2 regions of the Psychrobacter sp. LFX-11D genome follow, and region 1 is predicted to be linked to the other one. Evidence: predicted binding sites of a transcription regulator. Region 1 holds the regulator's gene; the other holds the start of a gene.
What was found. Region 1 encodes PhoB, which activates phosphate uptake and scavenging genes when phosphate is short. Its sites were predicted from a motif close to TGTCATNAANCTGTCATAA; they were not measured.

Region 1 (9,771 bases):
ATTAAACGCATGGGTTTCTTCGATTTCGATACGAGACAGTAGTAATAAGTCATTGACCACCCTATTCATGCGTGCCGTTTGCTGAGTCATCAGCTCAAAACCGCGACGCCAATTCGCAGGCATATCTGGCTGATCAGAAAAATTCTCCAGATATCCCATCAAGACCGTCAATGGTGTACGTAGCTCATGCGAGACATTGGCCACAAAGTCGCGGCGCATCGCTTCTAAATGCTGCAAGCGGGTCACATCATAAATGATCAGTAGTTTTTCATCGCCAAATGGCGTCAGCTCACACTTTAAATAACGATTTGGGTCTTGCCAAGAGACGATATGCACACTCTCGTCGGCATCGGCATCGGCATCGATATTAATCATTGTTGCTTCCTGATAATACTTAATAAATTCAGGCACTTTAATGAATTCAAAAATACGCCTGCCTTTATCTGAGGATTGCAACAATAATAAATCCTGCGCCGCTTGGTTCCACCATTCAAGTCCATCATCGTCATTGAGCAAAATCACAGCATCACGTAATGCTCGTAAAGCACTTCTGATTTTTTTAAGTTGATTTGTGGCACCTTGCTCATTATCTTGGATAGGCATTTTTATTTATCCATTATTTTTTATAATTTTTCTACTATTGGCCGCTCCCGATAAAAGGCGACACTATTAAAAGGTGACACTATACAATATTCATATTACTAGCGATTACCCTTTTTCGATACGGCTAGAAAATCGATAACCTGTACCGCGTACCGTTTGTATCAATGTATCACAATCATGTGGACGTAGTAATGTGCGCAAACGCTTTACGTGAACATCAATGGTTCTATCTTCGATGTAGACGTTACCGCCCCATACTTGATCGAGCAGCTGAGCACGGGTATAAGCGCGCTCAGGATGGCTCATAAAAAACGCCAATAAGCGATATTCTGTCGGACCCATATCGATAATGTCATCACCCACCATAAAGCGTTGGCTTTTGGCATCTAAAGTTAGCCTGCCTATATTAATAGGTTTGTCGCCGCTTAGCGCGTTACTACGTCGCAATACCGCTTTGATTCTTGAGATAAGCTCACGGGTCGAGAACGGCTTGGTCATATAATCATCAGCGCCTGCATCAAGACCATGCACTTTACTGTCTTCTTCACTTTTGGCGGTCAACATAATAACCGGTATCTCGGCGAGCAGGGTATCGCTTTTTAGCATACGGCAAAAATCGATACCACTTTTATCACCGGGTAACATCCAGTCCAATAAAATCAGCGCTGGACGATGATCGACCACTTGTTGGTGCGCCTCTGACACATCCGCTGCCTGCAAACTATCAAAGCCTGCCATCTCTAGGGTCATGACGACCATTTCCCGAATGGCGTCTTCATCTTCAACAATCAAAATTTGCTCTTTAGACATAATGTATTCTTAATGTTAGAGGACAAAATAGCGTTTATAAAAGCAGTAACAAACGCAAATAAGCGTTTCTTTATTAAAGGGCTTAATTATGACAGCTTAATGACATTTACTCTTAAATTTATAATACTTAGTAGCCATGCTAATGACTTAATGCACTTCTAATAAAAAGTTTAATGGTCCATCATTGACACTCAACACTTGCATATCAGCGCCAAACTGACCCGTTGCAACCGTTAAATACTGCGTCTTTGCGTAATCAACCAATTGTGCAAATAAAGCTTGTGCCATATCAGGAGCCATTGCGCTACCAAAGTCAGGGCGGCGACCTTTATCCGTCTTTGCCATCAGAGTAAATTGTGAGACCAATAATAGCCCACCACCGACTTGCTGGATATTTTTATCGAGTTTACCGTATTTGGCTGGATCGTCATCATTTTCAAAGAGTCGATAAGTCAAGATTTTATCAATCATCCGCTGGGCGCTTTGTAGGTTATCATCGTGGCCCAAGCCGATATATGCCAGCACACCTTGCTCAATAGCACCAACCTCCTGCCCATCAACGCTGACGCTGGCATATTTGACTCGCTGAATAAGAGCTCTCATTGCTTACTTCCTTTAACGATTATGGTCATACAGTCTGCTGCGGACCATGGTAAAATACAATTATCAGTGCAGGTACTTATGATTATGTTTATAAATAAATCTAGCTATAAAACTGCCTATCTATGATTTTTTAATACAACTTTTTATTTTAATAACTATTTCTAATCCCTACTTTGGTCATCTATTATGAATGTATTTACTACCTTACAGCAATTTGTCCCGCAGCAAAAAATCAGTAAAGTCGCAGGGCGCTTAGCTGCCAGTCGCCACCCTTGGGTTAAGCGTACGTTTATCCGCAGTTTTGCCAAAGCGTATGATGTTAGCTTAGATGAATATGAGCGTCAAAGCCTAAACGCTTATGAGAGCTTTAATGATTTCTTTACTCGTGAGCTCCAAGACAATGCCCGTATTATCGATGCCAGTATCAATGGTATTGTTAGTCCTGCGGATGGCATGATTTCGCAGCTTGGGCAGATTCATGACCATAAGCTACTGCAAGCCAAAGGTCGTGACTATGATATCGGTCAGCTCTTAGCTGATAGCGCAGATGGCGATTATTTTGCGGATGGTAGTTTTGCTACGGTCTATCTTGCTCCAAGCAACTATCACCGTGTGCATATGCCATTTGACGGTATATTAACCAAGACCCGCTATGTACCTGGTACACTATTTTCGGTCAATAATACCACGGCTGCTAATGTACCGGATTTGTTTGCTCGTAACGAGCGCCTCGTCTGTCTGTTTGATACCGCCTATGGTAAAGCGGCGGTAGTGATGGTCGGTGCAATGATTGTCGCTGGGATTGAGACGGTCGCGACGGGTAAAATTAGCCGTACCGATGATATTCAAGAAGTAGGCCATGATATGAGCTTTAAAAAAGGTGACGAGCTTGGTCGTTTTTATTTAGGTTCAACCGCAATTGTAGTACTGCCAAAAGCAGCAAAAACGGATTGGCAAGATACCATGCAGCATGGCTCAATCGTTCAAATGGGGCAACTGTTGGGTAGCGCTAAAACCTAATACCATTTATCTAAGTAAAAAACTTGTGTAATAAGTAATATTGAAAAAAATGAGCATAGACAGTAATCAGAATACTGCCTATGCTTTTTTTGTGCCCACTCCTTTCTTATGTTTTTTTAACACTGTCTTTTTTCAGTCGTTTTTTGTGATAGTAAGGCTTTATGTCATCAAACTGTCATATTTATTTGGCACAATCTCCTTATTAACCGCAGAGCATCATTTCAGCAAACCCCAGAAAACCATTGTCATTGTTATTTATAAATGCTTGATACTCAAAATTGATTAATTTTAGGAGAAATAATGCGTTATTCATTCATGGCAGTAGCAATCGCTAGCACTTTGACATTAGCCGCTTGTAACCAAACGACTAGCAACAACGAGAGCGATAAAACCGACGAAGCAGCCACAACAGCACCATCAAACACTGCTGTGAGTAGCGACGCTAGTGCTAGCTCAGCTGAAAGTGCATCGATGAGTATTACCGGTGCTGGTGCTTCTTTTCCACAGCCTATCTATGCTAAGTGGTCAGATGCCTACAATAAAGCCACAGGTGGTCAAGTGAACTATCAGTCTATTGGCTCATCGGGTGGTATCAAGCAAATCGTTGCTAAGACCGTAGATTTTGGGGCATCTGATGCGCCGATGACACCAGAAGAGTTGAACGAAGCCGGTCTGATACAGTTCCCAAGCGTCATCGGTGGCGTGGTCCCTATTGTTAATATCGATGGTATTGAGCCCGGTCAGTTAAAGCTCGATGGCAAAATGCTTGCTGATATTTATCTGGGTAAAATTAGTAAATGGAACGACCCTGCAATCGCGGCTATGAATCCTGAGCTTAAATTACCAGACGCTGCCATTACCACAGTGTTTCGCTCAGATGGTTCTGGTACAACCTTTAACTTCACTGATTATCTAGCCAAAGTGTCAAGCGATTGGAATGACAGTGTAGGCGTCGATAAGACCGTTAAATGGCCAACGTCGGCTACCGGTGCGGGTGGTAAAGGTAATGAAGGTGTGTCGAGCTATGTCACGCGTATGAAAAACTCTATCGGCTATGTTGAATACGCTTACGCTAAGCAAAACGGTATGGCACACGTTGCCCTGAAAAATGCTGCGGGCAATGTCGTACAACCTTCTGCCAAAACCTTTGCAGCAGCAGGTGACATCGATTGGTCACAGCAAGAAGGCTTTTATAAAGTCATTACCAACTCTGAAACAGCGCAAGCTTGGCCAATCGCCGCAGCCACTTTTATCTTAGTACATAAGCAGCCACAAGATGCCAAACAAGTCGCTGGTGTATTGAAGTTCTTTGACTGGGCTTATGCGCAAGGTGATGACGACGCTATGGCGCTTGATTACGTACCGTTCTCTGATACTGCGGTTGCCTTATTTAAAGCAAAATGGAGTGAGGTCAAAGGCAGCGACGGCCAACCTGTCTATAAGCCTGCACAGTAACCTGTTTATCCTAGTGATTGCATAATCACTGTCGAGCCAACCTCTCAAACCACTATTCTCCGGTAGGGGTTTGAGAGGTTTTATCACAGAAAATTTAAAGATTTTTTTAAGTTTGTTGTGATAAAACCTCTTTTACTATTTTGACTCTTTTACTATTTTGACTTGATTCTATTCAACGCTGAGACACTTATGAATGATTTAAGGTCCCAACTGGCTAAACAAAAACGTTACGATGCTATCTTTGTCAATGCGACTAAAGCATTTGCAATCTTGGTGCTATTGTCACTTGGTGGCATCCTGCTCTCATTAATCGTGGGCGCTTGGCCCAGTATCACTGAATTTGGACTGGGATTTTATACCAGCAATAACTGGGATACAGTGAACGATCAATACGGGGCGCTTGCACCTATTTACGGTACGATTGTCACCTCCCTTATTGCAATCGCTATTGCTGTGCCAGTGAGCTTTGGTATTGCTATCTTTTTGACCGAACTGTGCCCTAACTTCTTAAAAAAGCCATTGGGCATCGCCATTGAGCTGTTGGCAGGTATTCCTTCTATTATTTATGGCATGTGGGGTTTGTTTGTCTTTGCGCCGTATTTTAGCGAACACATTCAGCCATGGTTGATTGAAAACATCGGTCCTCTGCCTATTATCGGGCAAGTATTCACTGGTGCACCGATGGGGCTTGGCATGTTTACCGCCTCCTTGGTACTGGCAATTATGATTATTCCTTTTATTGCCGCCACCATGCGGGATGTTTTTTCTGTAGTGCCTGATTTATTAAAAGAATCTGCGTATGGCATGGGTGCGACGACGTGGGAAGTGATGTTCAAAATTATCTTACCTTATACTAAAGCTGGCGTGGTCGGTGGCGTGATTTTAGGGCTTGGACGCGCATTGGGCGAGACGATGGCTGTGACTTTCTTAATCGGTAATGCCTTTAATATCAGCCCAAGTCTGTTTACTTCCGGGGTAACGATTACCTCTGCGCTCGCTAATGAATTTGCCGAAGCATCAAGTGAATTGCATTTGGCATCCCTACTACATTTGGGTTTAATCCTATTTGTTATTACTTTTATTGTCTTGTCCATCTCTAAGCTAATGCTTATGCGTATCGACCAAAAAGCCGGTCACTAAGTAGCGCCAATATCCCGTTATAAAGCAAGCATGTTAATCAACCACTTAACCCAATCCTTCGACCAACAAAGGACAAACGCCTAATGACTTTAGCGACTGTCACGACTAATAACGACCAAACCAGCCAGCCGACTTCACGCTTTGAAGACCGCTACAACAAGCGTTTATATCATAAGCGTCGCCTGATCAATAGATTGGGGCTTGGTTTTGCCATCTCAGCCATCGCTTTTGGTTTGTTCTGGCTGACATGGATTTTGCTGACGCTTTTTGTTGAGGGTTTTCAAGGGTTAATCGAGATGCCGGTATTTATGGCAGATACACCACCGCCTATGGGCGACGGCGGTTTGCGTAACGCTATTATTGGTTCATTGATGATCGCCTTGTTAGGTCTCGCGATTGGTACGCCGATTGGAATGATGGCGGGCATCTATTTAGCGGAGTTCTCACAAGGCAGCTTGTTGGGTAAAGTTACTCGCTTTTTAAACGATATCTTGCTGTCAGCGCCCTCTATCGTGATTGGTCTTTTTGTTTATGCATTGATGGTGAAAGGTCAAAGCTTCTCCGGCTGGGCTGGTGCAGTTGCGCTTGCTTTGATTGTGATTCCAATTGTCGTGCGCACCACTGAGAATATGCTCAATCTGGTACCAAATACTTTACGTGAAGCGGCGTATGCACTCGGTACGCCAAAGTGGAAGCTGATCAGCACGGTCACGCTTAAAGCGGCTAAAGCAGGTCTGACTACAGGGGTGCTATTGGCATTTGCCCGTATCACTGGCGAGACCGCGCCGTTACTATTTACTGCGTTAAATAATCAGTATTTTAGTACCGATATGAGCCAACCGATGGCAAACTTACCGAACACTATTTATCAGTTTGCCATGAGCCCTTATGACAACTGGCATGCATTGGCATGGGCGGCAGCATTACTGATTACCATGACAGTACTGATAGTCAATATTCTCGCGCGCTTTATTGGCGGTAAAGATCATACAAGATAGCTGATTTAAGAATTGACTAAGCAGCCAATTTATAGCGCACGTTTAGCACTTATGTTCAGCACCTATATTGACAACATTCTAAAATAATTGGATATGATGATGACAGACTTACTAGAAAGAAAAGCGGTTAAACAAGAGAATAAGCAAAACGTCAGCCAACGTGGTTTATTTGGTCAATCATTTTCCAATATAGATCAAGGAAGTCAGAAGCATCAAGGGCAGCAGCCTGACAGTGCCTTTTTGACTCAGCAAACAGTAGCCGATATCCCTCAGCATATGCCGCCTGCCAAGATGAGTATTCGAGATCTCAATTTCTATTATGGTGACTTTCAAGCGCTAAAAAATATTAATATTGATATTCCAGACAAAAAAGTGACTGCCTTTATCGGGCCTTCAGGTTGCGGTAAATCCACACTATTACGTACGTTTAATCGTATGTATGATCTATATCCCGGTATGCGTGCAGAAGGTAATATCAACCTCGATGGCAAAAATATCTTGGGCAAAGACATCGATGTGAACTTGCTACGCGCACAAGTCGGCATGGTCTTTCAAAAACCGACGCCATTTCCAATGTCCATCTATGACAACGTGGCATTTGGCGTACGCCTCTACGAGAAGCTAAGCAAAGCTGAGATGGATAATCGTGTCGAATGGGCACTCAAAAAGGCGGCTTTATGGGTTGAGGTAAAGGACAAACTTCGTGCATCAGGATTGTCGTTATCCGGTGGTCAACAACAACGTCTTTGTATCGCTCGCGGTGTGGCGACAAAACCTGAAGTACTGCTCCTAGATGAGCCAACCTCAGCGCTCGACCCTATCTCGACAGGCGCAATTGAAGAGCTCATTACCGATTTAAAAAACGACTATACGATTGCTATCGTTACCCACAATATGCAGCAAGCGGCACGCGTCTCTGACTATACCGCCTATATGTATTTGGGCGATATGGTAGAGATGGGTGAGACGGATCAGATATTTACCAACCCCGCTCAAAAGGCGACTGAAGACTATATTACTGGTCGCTATGGTTAAAACAGTTTGTATAAATATAGTCAGTCCTAAATACAATAAGTACAAATATTATAACGCGCTACTAGGATAAATTTTTCTTGCTTGCTGTGCCTACGCAGACAGAGGCGGCGCAAAACTTATCCCAGTAGCACTGTGTTTGATTTGTAGTGGATTGACTATAGATGTATTTTTTATGCTTATATCCTATTTAAATCTACAAGAATAAGGAAGCCGCCATGCTAATAACGCAAAAACATTTATCAAAGGGTTTTGATAATGACTTACATGATGTGATTGAGCTGTTTATGCAAATGGGTTACATGGCAGCAGAGCAAGTCATGGTTGCAACCCGCGCTTTGATAGCTGCAGATGAAGCGACCGCGAAAAAAGTGATTGCAGACGACCAGCTGATTAATCAGCTAGATATTAAAATCGATGAGCAAATCATTTTGTTAGTCACCAAGCGCCAACCCGCAGCAAATGACTTGCGTTTAGTGATGGCGGTTAGCAAAGGTATTGTTGACTTTGAACGTGTGGGTGATGAAGCCGAAAAAATCGCTCGTATGGCCTGCAAATTAATTAAAGACGGCGCTTCTCCAAGAGGATATTCAGAGGTTCAGCATTTATCCAATAAGGTGCACGTGATGCTACTTGATGCGATTGACGCCTTCTCGCATATGAATCCTCAGCAGGCATTTTCGGTATTGCAAAGTGATGTGGCGGTTAATGAAGAGTATCAATCTGCCACTCGAGCCTTGCTGACCTATATTATGGAAGACAGCCGCCACGTGTCCAGAGTGATGAATATACTTTGGGTATTGCGCGCCCTAGAACGTGTGGGCGATCATGCTAAAAACATTGCTGAGCTGGTTATTTTTTGCACCAGCGGCAAAGATGTGCGGCATACAAATTTTATGCAAGTAGAAAAAATCGTCCAGCAAACCACGGATGCTGGTAGTAATAAATGACATTTTAAATAGCATTTTCTTTATCGCACACGATGGTCCGTTTAAAACATAGTCCATTCAAAATAAAAAATACACGCTTTTAGTAATGCGATACTGCTATAAATTTAACCATCAATCAACCAGCCCTGCGCGGTGGCAAATTCAATCTGCCGTGCCTGCCACTCATAAATACTCGGAAAGCTGTCTTTAATAAAGGCATGCGCGCCAGCTACTTGCGAGCGCGTAACGCTAGACTCAAGCCACGTTTTTCCGTTGGTATTTAAATTAAGCAAAAACGGCAACAAGCGATCAACCACTTTCAGCAGCTGGGTTTCTTTGCTGCTGCCAGTTTCCTGTTCTTCCCAAATCTCATTTAAATCTTTAATGCCATTACCATGCTCAGCTTGTAAGCGCGCAATGCCAGCTCGCTCTTCAACGTGCGCATCAGTGCGTGTATCGGCATATAAAAAAGTATCACCGGCATCAATCTCGCCTAAGTCATGTACTAGCGCCAGCTTTAGTAACTTTTCATGATTGACATCAAGTTCAAACAATTCAGCGATTGACCAACATGCCATAGCGAGATGCCAAGAATGTTCGGCTGAGTTTTCTAGACGAGTCGTACCTGTCACGTAACTGCGGCGATTTACCCGTTTAAGCGCATCCAGCTCTAACAGATAATGAGTGACATGATCTATATCAATGTTTGAGGCAAGCGTTGGGTTAGTAAATGACATGGAATTAGCTGATGACATAAATATTCTCTTAATTTTTCTACTAATGTATAGCGCTTCATTTTACCTTTACGCATAAGCAATTATTATACATTTTATAAACGCTATAAAAGAAGACGTTAACCTATCGTTAATTAGCGTTACCATAAAAATAAAATAACGCTTATGTTAGTAAGCGCTATTTTATTTTAAATCGAGTGAAAAGACTATTTAATCAAGTTACTAATGGTTTTAAAAGCAGGGTCTTTGCTACTGCGGCAAAGCTCAAACAGAATGGTTTCAACCGTGGTAATCACCCCGCCAGCACGGCGAATACGGCGAATTGCTTGCTTTTTATCATACGGAAAACGCGAACCGACGGCATCACCAATGATGACGGGCTGCATGCCATTATCTAGCAAATCAAGCGCGGTTTGTAGCACGCAGACATGTGCTTCTACGCCGAAT
Region 2 (9,771 bases), on a different contig from region 1:
ACTTATCCATGGTTAAGTAGTCCTTCAATACTTAGTATTACTCAAGCATATTTAAAGCAATGTATTTCTACTTTATTTATAAAAGTTACCCCTATTTGCCAATGGCAAGTAGGGGTATTTTTTTGTTTTTATCTAAATAATCATTAAACCTTAGATTAAATATGGGTTTAAGGATTTTTCGTCATCAAAGACTTAAAAATATGTTGCAAATTATGTCAAAGTTGTTATGCTTATACTCGAAGTATGAGTTTGGTAACGGATGTTACGCAGTAGGACGCATAAGACTTAAGTTTACATGGCAGTTACGTTGTTTAATCCCAGTCATGTGAGTCATGGTTTTTTATCTTACTGTAATAGAAATTCGCCACACTTGTTTCTGACTAATCTCGGTAGCCAGTTACACATTATATCTTTGAGGATTTGTGACGATACCAATATGGGCGCCAGCTAATAATAGCTTGCTCATTACTAAAATTGTAAAGTGGAGATACCCCCATGAAAAAACTACTTTTAGCTACAGCCGTTGCTGCTCTATCTGTTTCTGCAGCACAGGCAGCACCTACCGTTTATGGTAAAGTATTCGTTACTACTGATTACGTTAATGCTGAAATTGATGGTCAGAATATGGATAATAATAACAGAATTAATGAAGACAACGGTTCATTACAAGTTAATTCTAATATTTCACGTTTAGGCTTCAGAGGCTCTGAAGCGATAACGGCCAACACTGACGTAATTTACCAATTAGAGTACGGCGTTAAAGTTGATGATAGTGGTAGCGATAACATTGGCTTCAAAAGTCGTGATACTTATTTAGGTTTAAAAAATAAAGACTTCGGTGAATTCCGCTTTGGTCGTAACTACACAGTCATTGACTATATCAATAACGTATCAGTTAATGAAGGTTATTGGGATAATCTTGGCTCTAGTACTCTGAACAACAACGACAGCTTTGCTAATATTTTGACCCCGACCGTTGGTAACCGTATCAATAATTCAATCGTTTGGAAAGCGCCTAAATACAATGACCTACCATTAGCGCTTGCGCTGATGTATGGTGCTGATGAAGACTTTATATCTGAGAGTGATCGTGACGCAGGCTATGGTGCCTCATTGATGTTTGATCCAGGTACAGGCATTACCGCTGGTATTGCTTATGAGCAAGACATGAGTGTTAGTGGTGATATTATCCGTGGCAGTGCTAGCGTCGATTTAGGTAAATATATCGCAGCTCCTGTAAAGTTAGGCGTTCTATATCAAGAAGCTGACTATGCCGGTACTACTACTGCAACAGAGGACGGTTTAGTGGTGAGTGCTGAAATGGGTCTTTCGAATTTTGCCCGTCCAGCCTCTGTTTATATTCAGTATGACAAAACCGACAATATCAGTGGTCTTGAGAATAATGACTCAAATCAAGTCGTTGTAGGTGGCAAATATGCGTTTAAAAATAATATGATCGCTCATGCCTATGCTGGTCTAAATTCAGCGGAATTAAACAATGGTCGTTTTGGTTCGAGAGACGAAGACGGCAATGTTAATGAAATCGACTTACGTGGTGATATTGATGTACTCGCTATCGGTGGTGGTCTAGAGTACTTATTCTAATCTAACCATTAGAATCTAAATAAAAAACTCATCCTTCGGGGTGGGTTTTTTTGTTTTGTAATCAATACTGTGTCTTGAACAACAGCGTGTCTTAAATAACAGAATCCGTAAAATTAATAATAACATTTGTGTAAACTTTGGTTTTTTCATCTTACTGTAATATTTGCTTGGTAAAGTTATGTCTAAGCAGTTCTTATGGCTCGCTATATATATGGTTTCGAAGGTATAGGACCTTGCCATTATATATCTAATGATCTTAGACCATTTATCACTCAAATCGTAAAGTGGAGATATCCTTTGAAAAAATTACTTTTAGCCACAGCCGTCGCTGCACTTTCAGTTTCTGCTGCCCATGCTGCTCCAACTGTATATGGTAAAGCATTTTTAACCTTAGATTATGTTAGTACAGACTACGATGCAGCTAACAAGACAGATGAAGATACATTTAAACTTAACTCTAATCAATCACGTATCGGTTTTAAAGGTGACGACGATTTAACTGATACCACTAAATTAGTCTATCAATTGGAATATGGTATTGATGTTGATGACGATAGCCAACAGTTTAGATCACGTAATACTTATGTAGGCTTAGCCCACAACACTTTAGGTACTGTACTAGCGGGACGCCATGATACCCCATTGAAACTTGCACAAAACAAAGTTGACGTGTTTAATGATAGCTTATTTGATATTAAAAATGCGGGTGTTTCAGGTGAATACCGTGCTAACAATATGGTGGCCTATCAATCACCTGTTATTGTCGGTATGCCAGTGAGTTTTATGGCAGCTACCGCATTATCAGAAACTGATGCCGACGGTGATATTCTCGTTTCCGCAGCATCTGATACGAAGCCTGCAGTCTATCGTGATAGAAAAGTAAAAGATAACGGTTATTCTGCTTTATTAGCCTATGACAAAAATGGTGTTTATCTAGCCGGTGCTTATGACAAAGACATGGGTGCTAACAATGTAAATACTGGCGTGATTGATAATACGTGGCGTTTGGTTGCTGGTTTAGATATGGGCAAAATGAATATGGTTTCGGGCTTAACTTTAGGTGCTCTATACCAACAAAGCCAATACTACGATAATTATAGCATCGTTAACAACAACCGCGTTAACAAAGCCAGTGAAGATGAAAAATCTTGGCTAATTAGTGGTAAATATAAAGTTGGTGCAACACCTTGGGCAGTTAAAGCACAGTATGTTAATACCACTGACGAAAAAGGCGTAAAAGATGCTGATGTAAATGAAATCGCAGTTGGTGGAGAATATGCATTCAATAAAGCGACCACGGGTCATATTTATGCAGGGCAAATCAGCCGTGACAATAACAAAGATGACTTGATTGTAGGTACGGGTATTGAATACAAATTCTAATCTAAACATTAGAAAACGTATTATAAAAAACTCATCCTTCGGGGTGAGTTTTTTTGTTGTGACCTTTTTAAAGCCGCAGTGGGTTATAATAGCTACGTATTTACGATGATTACGCACTTATGACAATTAAGCGTTAAAAACTGAGTGTTTTAAAGAGTTTGTGCTTTTGCCCTATATTTTGTAGCGTATTTTTAGTAAAATCCTTCTTTACCAATTACCGACAGAGTACTATGACCAAGTTTATATTTGTGACCGGTGGGGTAGTGTCCTCACTAGGAAAAGGTATTACCGCAGCCTCTCTTGCCGCAGTCCTTGAAGCACGTGGCGTGAGCGTGACGATGACCAAAATGGATCCGTATATCAACGTCGATCCAGGTACGATGAGTCCGTTCCAGCATGGCGAAGTGTTCGTCACCGAAGATGGCGCTGAGACCGATTTGGACTTGGGCTATTATGAGCGCTTCTTACGCCACTCTAAGATGAGTAAGAGCAACAACTTCACCAGTGGTCGTATCTATCAAAACGTTTTGAATAAAGAGCGCCGCGGTGAATATTTGGGTGGTACGGTACAGGTGATTCCGCATATCACTGATGAAATCAAAAGTAAAATTCTTGCCAGTGGCGAAGGCTATGATATCGCCATTATCGAGATTGGCGGTACGGTCGGTGATATCGAGTCACTTCCTTTTATGGAAGCGGTACGCCAAATGCAAGTAGAGCTTGGACGCAATCGCGCTATGCTCATGCATCTAACGCTGGTGCCTTATATCGCTAGTGCAGGTGAAACCAAAACCAAACCTACCCAGCATTCGGTAAAAGAGTTACGTTCTATCGGTCTGCAGCCAGATATCTTGATCTGCCGCTCTGACCACCATATCTCGCAAGACAACCGCCGCAAGATTGCGCTGTTTACCAATGTCGAAGAGCGCGCAGTCATCATGTGTGAAGATGCCCAAAGCATCTATCAAATCCCGCGCACCCTACATGAGCAAGATCTTGACGATCTCATCTGTGAGCGTTTTGGTCTTGACGTCCCTGAAGCGGATTTGAGCGATTGGGACAAAGTGGTCGAAGCCCAGCTCAACCCTCAAGCGGTAGTGACGGTTGCGATGGTCGGCAAATATGTCGAGTTACCAGACGCTTATAAGTCGATCAACGAAGCGTTGCTACATGCCGGTATCGTGCATCAGTCAGATGTCAAAATTGACTATATCGATGCTGAGCTGTTAGAAACCGATGATGCTTTATTTGCTCGTCTAAACGATGCCGATGCTATTTTAGTACCGGGCGGTTTTGGTGAGCGCGGTACCAATGGCAAAATGAAAGCCATTACTTACGCGCGCGAAAATAACGTACCTTATCTGGGCATCTGTCTTGGTATGCAATTGGCTGTGATTGAATATGCGCGTAATGTGCTGCATATCGATGCCAATTCTTCTGAGTTCCATCGTACGGCGGCTGAACCTATCATCGGTTTGATTACCGAGTGGTTGGATGAGCGCGGCGAATTGCAGATTCGTAGCGATGATTCAGACCTCGGTGGCACCATGCGTTTAGGTGCACAGCAAGCGGAACTGGTTGCTGGTAGTAAGCTTGCCCAAATCTATGGCTCTACCAATATCACTGAGCGTCATCGCCATCGTTATGAGATGAACAATCGTTATATTGAGCCATTAGAGCAAGCAGGAATGACGGTATCAGGTTATTCTGCTAAGCAGCACCTAGTTGAGTCAGTTGAACTTGCTGATCATCCATGGTTTGTTGCGGTACAGTTCCATCCAGAATTTACCAGCTCGCCACGCGGTGGTCATCCATTGTTCAATAGCTTTGTAAAAGCGGCGAAGAATTATAGTGAAGCGAAATAATGGTTAAGTTATAAGTGCTTTTGATATAAAAAGACTGATCTTCGGATTGGTCTTTTTTTTGGCTGATTTTTTGGCAGTGGTTTGCATGCTGATTTTTCTAATGGTTTACGGCTAATTACGCTTATAGCCTTTTTTTAATTGACCTATCGGTTACAATAAGAGATAACAATAAAGAGGATACCTACTCAATGGAAAACCTACTAACCGCGCAGTCGCATATTCAACTTAATACACCTGATAATAAAAACATCAGTATCGGTAATGATCAGCCGTTTGTCTTATTCGGTGGCATGAATGTTTTAGAGTCTAAAGAGATGGCATTTGAGATTGCTGAGCAGTATGTCGATATTTGCCAGCGTTTGGGTATCGGCTACGTGTTTAAAGCCAGTTTTGATAAGGCCAATCGCTCAAGTCTGACCTCGTATCGTGGTCCGGGGCTAGAGAAAGGTATCGATTGGCTTGGGCAAATCAAAGAAAAATTCCAAGTACCGATTATTACGGATGTCCACGAACCTTATCAAGCGGCACCAGTCGCTGAAGTAGCTGATATTATCCAGTTGCCTGCGTTTTTATCGCGTCAAACAGATTTGGTGCATGCGATGGCGAAGACGGATGCGATTATTAATATCAAAAAAGCCCAGTTTTTAGCGCCGCATGAGATGCGTCATATCGTCAATAAATGTCTTGAGGGCGGCAATGACAAGCTGATACTGTGTGAGCGCGGTAGTGCCTTTGGTTATAATAACCTAGTGGTTGATATGCTGGGTTTTGATACCATGAAGCAGATGGAGATACCAGTGTTCTTTGATGTGACGCATAGTTTGCAGCAGCCAGGCGGCCGTAGTGATAGTGCAGGTGGTCGCCGTGAGCAGATCACCACGCTGGCACGTGCTGGCATGGCAACAGGGATTGCAGGATTGTTTTTAGAGGCGCATCCAAATCCAGAAGTGGCAAAATGTGATGGTCCGTGTGCGCTACGTATGAGCCAATTAGAGCCGTTCTTACGCCAGCTTAAACAGCTTGATGACTTGGTCAAAGGCTTTGAGACCTTGGATACTCATTAATATCATAAGTAATGTGAGGATAAGACAGTGGCGATTAAAGTGGCACAAGTAAGCATTGAAAACATCAGTGATTCAGAAGGTTTAGATAGCGTCATGACCGCTTTGAAGAATATAACGGGCGTCACGGCTATTGAGTTAGATGCTAACAGTCGTATGGCGTTGGTGCGTTATGATGATACCAAAACCAGTATCCATGCCTTTACTGCTGCGATTAGTATGGTCGATTATGTCACTCAACCATTTCCTATCGATGCCCCGCAAAATCCACGTTATCATGATTAGATTTATAAAAGTATAACCAAACTGACTTGTGGTCAACGCCAATAGCTCTTATGCTGGTCTTGGCTATTTTAATAAAGTCTTATACCATTAAAGTATACAAACCATTTATTCACAGATAACAATAAGGAGCCTCTCATGGCAAACCAAACCCGTATTATTAAAATTGATGGCATGACTTGTGGTGGCTGTGTGGCAAGTGTCCATAACGCCACCGCTGATATTGATGGTTTAGATGACATCAGTATCGAGCTTGCAGACAATCAAGCGACAGTCACCTTTGATGATAGCAAAACCAGTGCAGAGACGATTGCTGCTGCTATTGATGACGCAGGCTTTGATGCCACTGTTACCAACGCTTAATTTTATGCTTTGTTATAAACAAACCAGCTATTGTGGCTGGTTTTTTAATGGTGAAAAACTATGGCTATCGGAGTAGTGTTCTCAGATCTCTTATTTCTGCAACATGTCCTTTTAATCTGAAATAATTGGTCGGCTGAAATAGTTGAATTGGCGCTAATCATGACCATTTAATATATAGGTTGATACACTAAGATGACTACTATTTAGATGCTCTGAAAAACAATATGATATTAATCTTTAGAATGTACTGCTTGTTTGATTTGGATTTTTATTCCTCCACTGATAGATTTTTATAGCTCATACAAATTTATAAACGCCATAACGAGTTTTATTTATGAATGATTCTACCCGTACCAATACGCATAATTCTTACGATGTTGAGACTGATATTCAGTCTAATACCCCGCTTACGCCGCAGCGTGCGCACTTGCAGCTGGCGATAGAGGGTATGACGTGTCAGGCCTGTGCATCACGGATTGAAAAGGTTTTGAATAAAAAGCCATCAGTCTATGAGGTCAGCGTGAACTTCGCAGGCGAGACCGCCAATGTGGATTATGATCCGACACAGACGACGGCAGAGCAGGTGACGGAATGGGTCAACAAAACGGGTTTTGTCGCCAATTTACAGGCGGCTGATAGCTTGTTTGCTCAAAAAGATGACGATGCGAGCACTCAGTATCCATGGCGTTTGATTGGACTATGGGTCTGTTTGGTGCCGTTTTTAGTTGGTATGGCTGGCATGCTCTTTGGGCAGGGTATGGCATGGATGCCGCCGATTTGGATGCAATTCATATTAGCGACCATTGTACAGTTTGGATTTGCATTGCCGTTTTATAAAAGTGCTTGGGCGTCTATTAGAGGCGGTCTTGCCAATATGGACGTACTGGTCGTCATCGGTACGGTAACCATTTGGGCATATTCAACGTATCTGTGGCTGACCCATGGTGATGGTAGCTTAAATAGTCTGTTGCAAAGTGGGCATACTGGTGGTCATGGTGCGAGTGGCAGTCCTGCGGTATATTTTGAAGCAGGCGTGATGGTCATTGCTTTTGTGCGCACCGGTAAATATCTTGAAGAGCGCACTAAAAAGCACAGTCTGAATAGTATTGATTTACTATTATCGCTGACACCAGACGAAGTTGAGCAACAGCAGCCAAATGGTGAGTTTAAAAATATCGCTCTCAAAGAGGTACAAGTAGGTGATATCTTGCGTGCCAAACAAGGTAGCCGCGTTGCAACCGATGGGACGGTCATCGATGGTGCTGGCTGGTGTGTCGAAAGTCATTTAACCGGTGAGTCAGTACCGCTTAAGAAAGAAGTAGGCGATGGATTATTAGCGGGTGCCTTGGTCGAAAACGGTAGCTTGTTATATCGCGTCAATGCCAAGGGTAGCGATACTAAACTTGGTGATATGGTACAAGCCCTCAGCGATGCCCAAGGCTCAAAAGCCAATTTGGCACGCCTTGCTGATAGAGTCACTGCGGTCTTTGTGCCCGTTGTGGTAGTAATTGCACTGGTTACCTTTGGTGTGACGTGGTGGCTAACCGGTATGCTCGATACGGCTTTGATGCACGCAGTATCTGTATTGGTCATTGCTTGTCCATGTGCGCTTGGTTTGGCGACACCAGCCGCAATCATGGCAGGTATGGGCGTGGCTGCGCGTCACGGTGTTTGGTTTAAAGATGCGCAAAGCCTAGAAGCGGCAGGCAATATCGATACAGTAGTGCTCGATAAGACGGGTACCTTAACCATTGGCAAACCGACCATCGTCGATGAAGTTATGGTTGATAAATCAATAGCGGTTGATGATGTACTACAGATTGCCGCAAGTATTGAAGTACATGCCAGTCATCCGCTTGCAACTGCTTTGGTCAATGCAGCGACAGCACGTGGTTTATCCTTATTCGATGTGTCTGATATCAGCGTTATCAAAGGCGCAGGTATACAGGCAAATATTGAAAGCTTAGGTGTGGTAAAGGTTGGCACAGCAGAGTTTGCCAATCTTGTATTGCCTAAACTGATGCCAAAGGTATGGCAAATTGCCAGTACTGTTGCGATTAGTATTAACGATGAAGCACTAGGCGCATTTGCATTAGCAGATGACTTAAAATCAGATACGCCGCAAGCGATTACTGCGCTACAAGATGCGGGTATTAATGTCATTTTGATGAGCGGTGATAAACAATCCGTCGTCGATCACGTTGCCGGACAGCTTGGGATCGAAAAAGCGTATGGCAAGATGAGTCCACGTGATAAGGCCAGCCAAATTGCTCTACTGCAAACAGCGGGTCATAAAGTCGCTATGGCAGGAGATGGGGTCAATGATGCACCAGCGATGGCAACTGCTGATGCCAGCTTTGCCATGTTTGAAGGCACGGATGTCGCCCAACATAGTGCCTCTGCGCGCTTGATGGGTGAGTCGCTGATGCATATCGACGCAGCGCAAAAAATTGCGAATGCCACGCTGCGTAATATCAAACAAAATTTGTTTTTTGCCTTTATCTATAATTGCCTTGGTATTCCGCTCGCTGCTTTTGGCTTTTTGAATCCTATGATTGCCGCTGCTGCTATGGCACTTAGCTCGATTTCAGTGTTGATGAATGCGCTGCGTTTAACGCGTTTTAAGACAAAGGTTGAGCTCAATAATACCGTATCAGACTCCCACACTAAAGCAGATCGTCTAACAAAAGCGTAAGAGTTATATGACGTTTGATATCATAGGTACTGAGATAAATTGATAGCGGCTCATTTAACTATTGATTAGCGATTTTATGACCGTCTGTTGCTTTAAGATAAGGGAAGTTTGGCAAAATTTATGCTATGATACCAAGCACTATAGCTAATGGTTAAGGGATGAAATAAACCTTTGATTACGTTTAAAATGAGCCGATTGTATTAATCACTAAAGCTTTTTTTGCGCATTACTATACGATATTCTGCTTTATCTTTTTTGTATTCTAGTTGCCGTTATTTATCTCATAAACTTGGCATGACCAAAGGAATTAACAGACATTATGTACGCTGAAGAAACCAACAACGTCACCGCAATTAAAGACATTCGCGCTCGTGAGATTTTAGACTCGCGTGGTAACCCAACGATTGAAGCTGATGTGATTTTAGCTGATGGCACTATTGGCCGTGCTGCTGCTCCAAGCGGCGCATCGACTGGCTCACGTGAGGCGCTTGAGCTACGTGATGGCGATCAAAGCCGC

Region 2: the regulator PhoB is predicted to act here: its motif matches at 1,750-1,768, upstream of JMX75_RS03010 (porin).

The regions. Positions count from the first base shown of each region.
Region 1 is NZ_CAJHAV010000009.1:103,860-113,630, forward strand. It holds gene phoR (phosphate regulon sensor histidine kinase PhoR) at 1-603, opposite strand, end outside; gene phoB (phosphate regulon transcriptional regulator PhoB) at 709-1,413, opposite strand; gene dtd (D-aminoacyl-tRNA deacylase) at 1,561-2,016, opposite strand; gene asd (archaetidylserine decarboxylase) at 2,203-3,036, shown strand; gene pstS (phosphate ABC transporter substrate-binding protein PstS) at 3,337-4,491, shown strand; gene pstC (phosphate ABC transporter permease subunit PstC) at 4,681-5,631, shown strand; gene pstA (phosphate ABC transporter permease PstA) at 5,715-6,629, shown strand; gene pstB (phosphate ABC transporter ATP-binding protein PstB) at 6,729-7,664, shown strand; gene phoU (phosphate signaling complex protein PhoU) at 7,880-8,611, shown strand; gene JMX75_RS08400 (HD domain-containing protein) at 8,716-9,345, opposite strand; gene JMX75_RS08405 (isochorismatase family protein) at 9,531-9,771, opposite strand, start outside.
Region 2 is NZ_CAJHAV010000003.1:2,673-12,443, reverse strand. It holds gene JMX75_RS03015 (porin) at 496-1,605, shown strand; gene JMX75_RS03010 (porin) at 1,903-2,988, shown strand; gene JMX75_RS03005 (CTP synthase) at 3,219-4,853, shown strand; gene kdsA (3-deoxy-8-phosphooctulonate synthase) at 5,042-5,917, shown strand; gene JMX75_RS02995 (hypothetical protein) at 5,945-6,199, shown strand; gene JMX75_RS02990 (heavy-metal-associated domain-containing protein) at 6,335-6,559, shown strand; gene JMX75_RS02985 (heavy metal translocating P-type ATPase) at 6,894-9,254, shown strand; gene eno (phosphopyruvate hydratase) at 9,574-9,771, shown strand, end outside.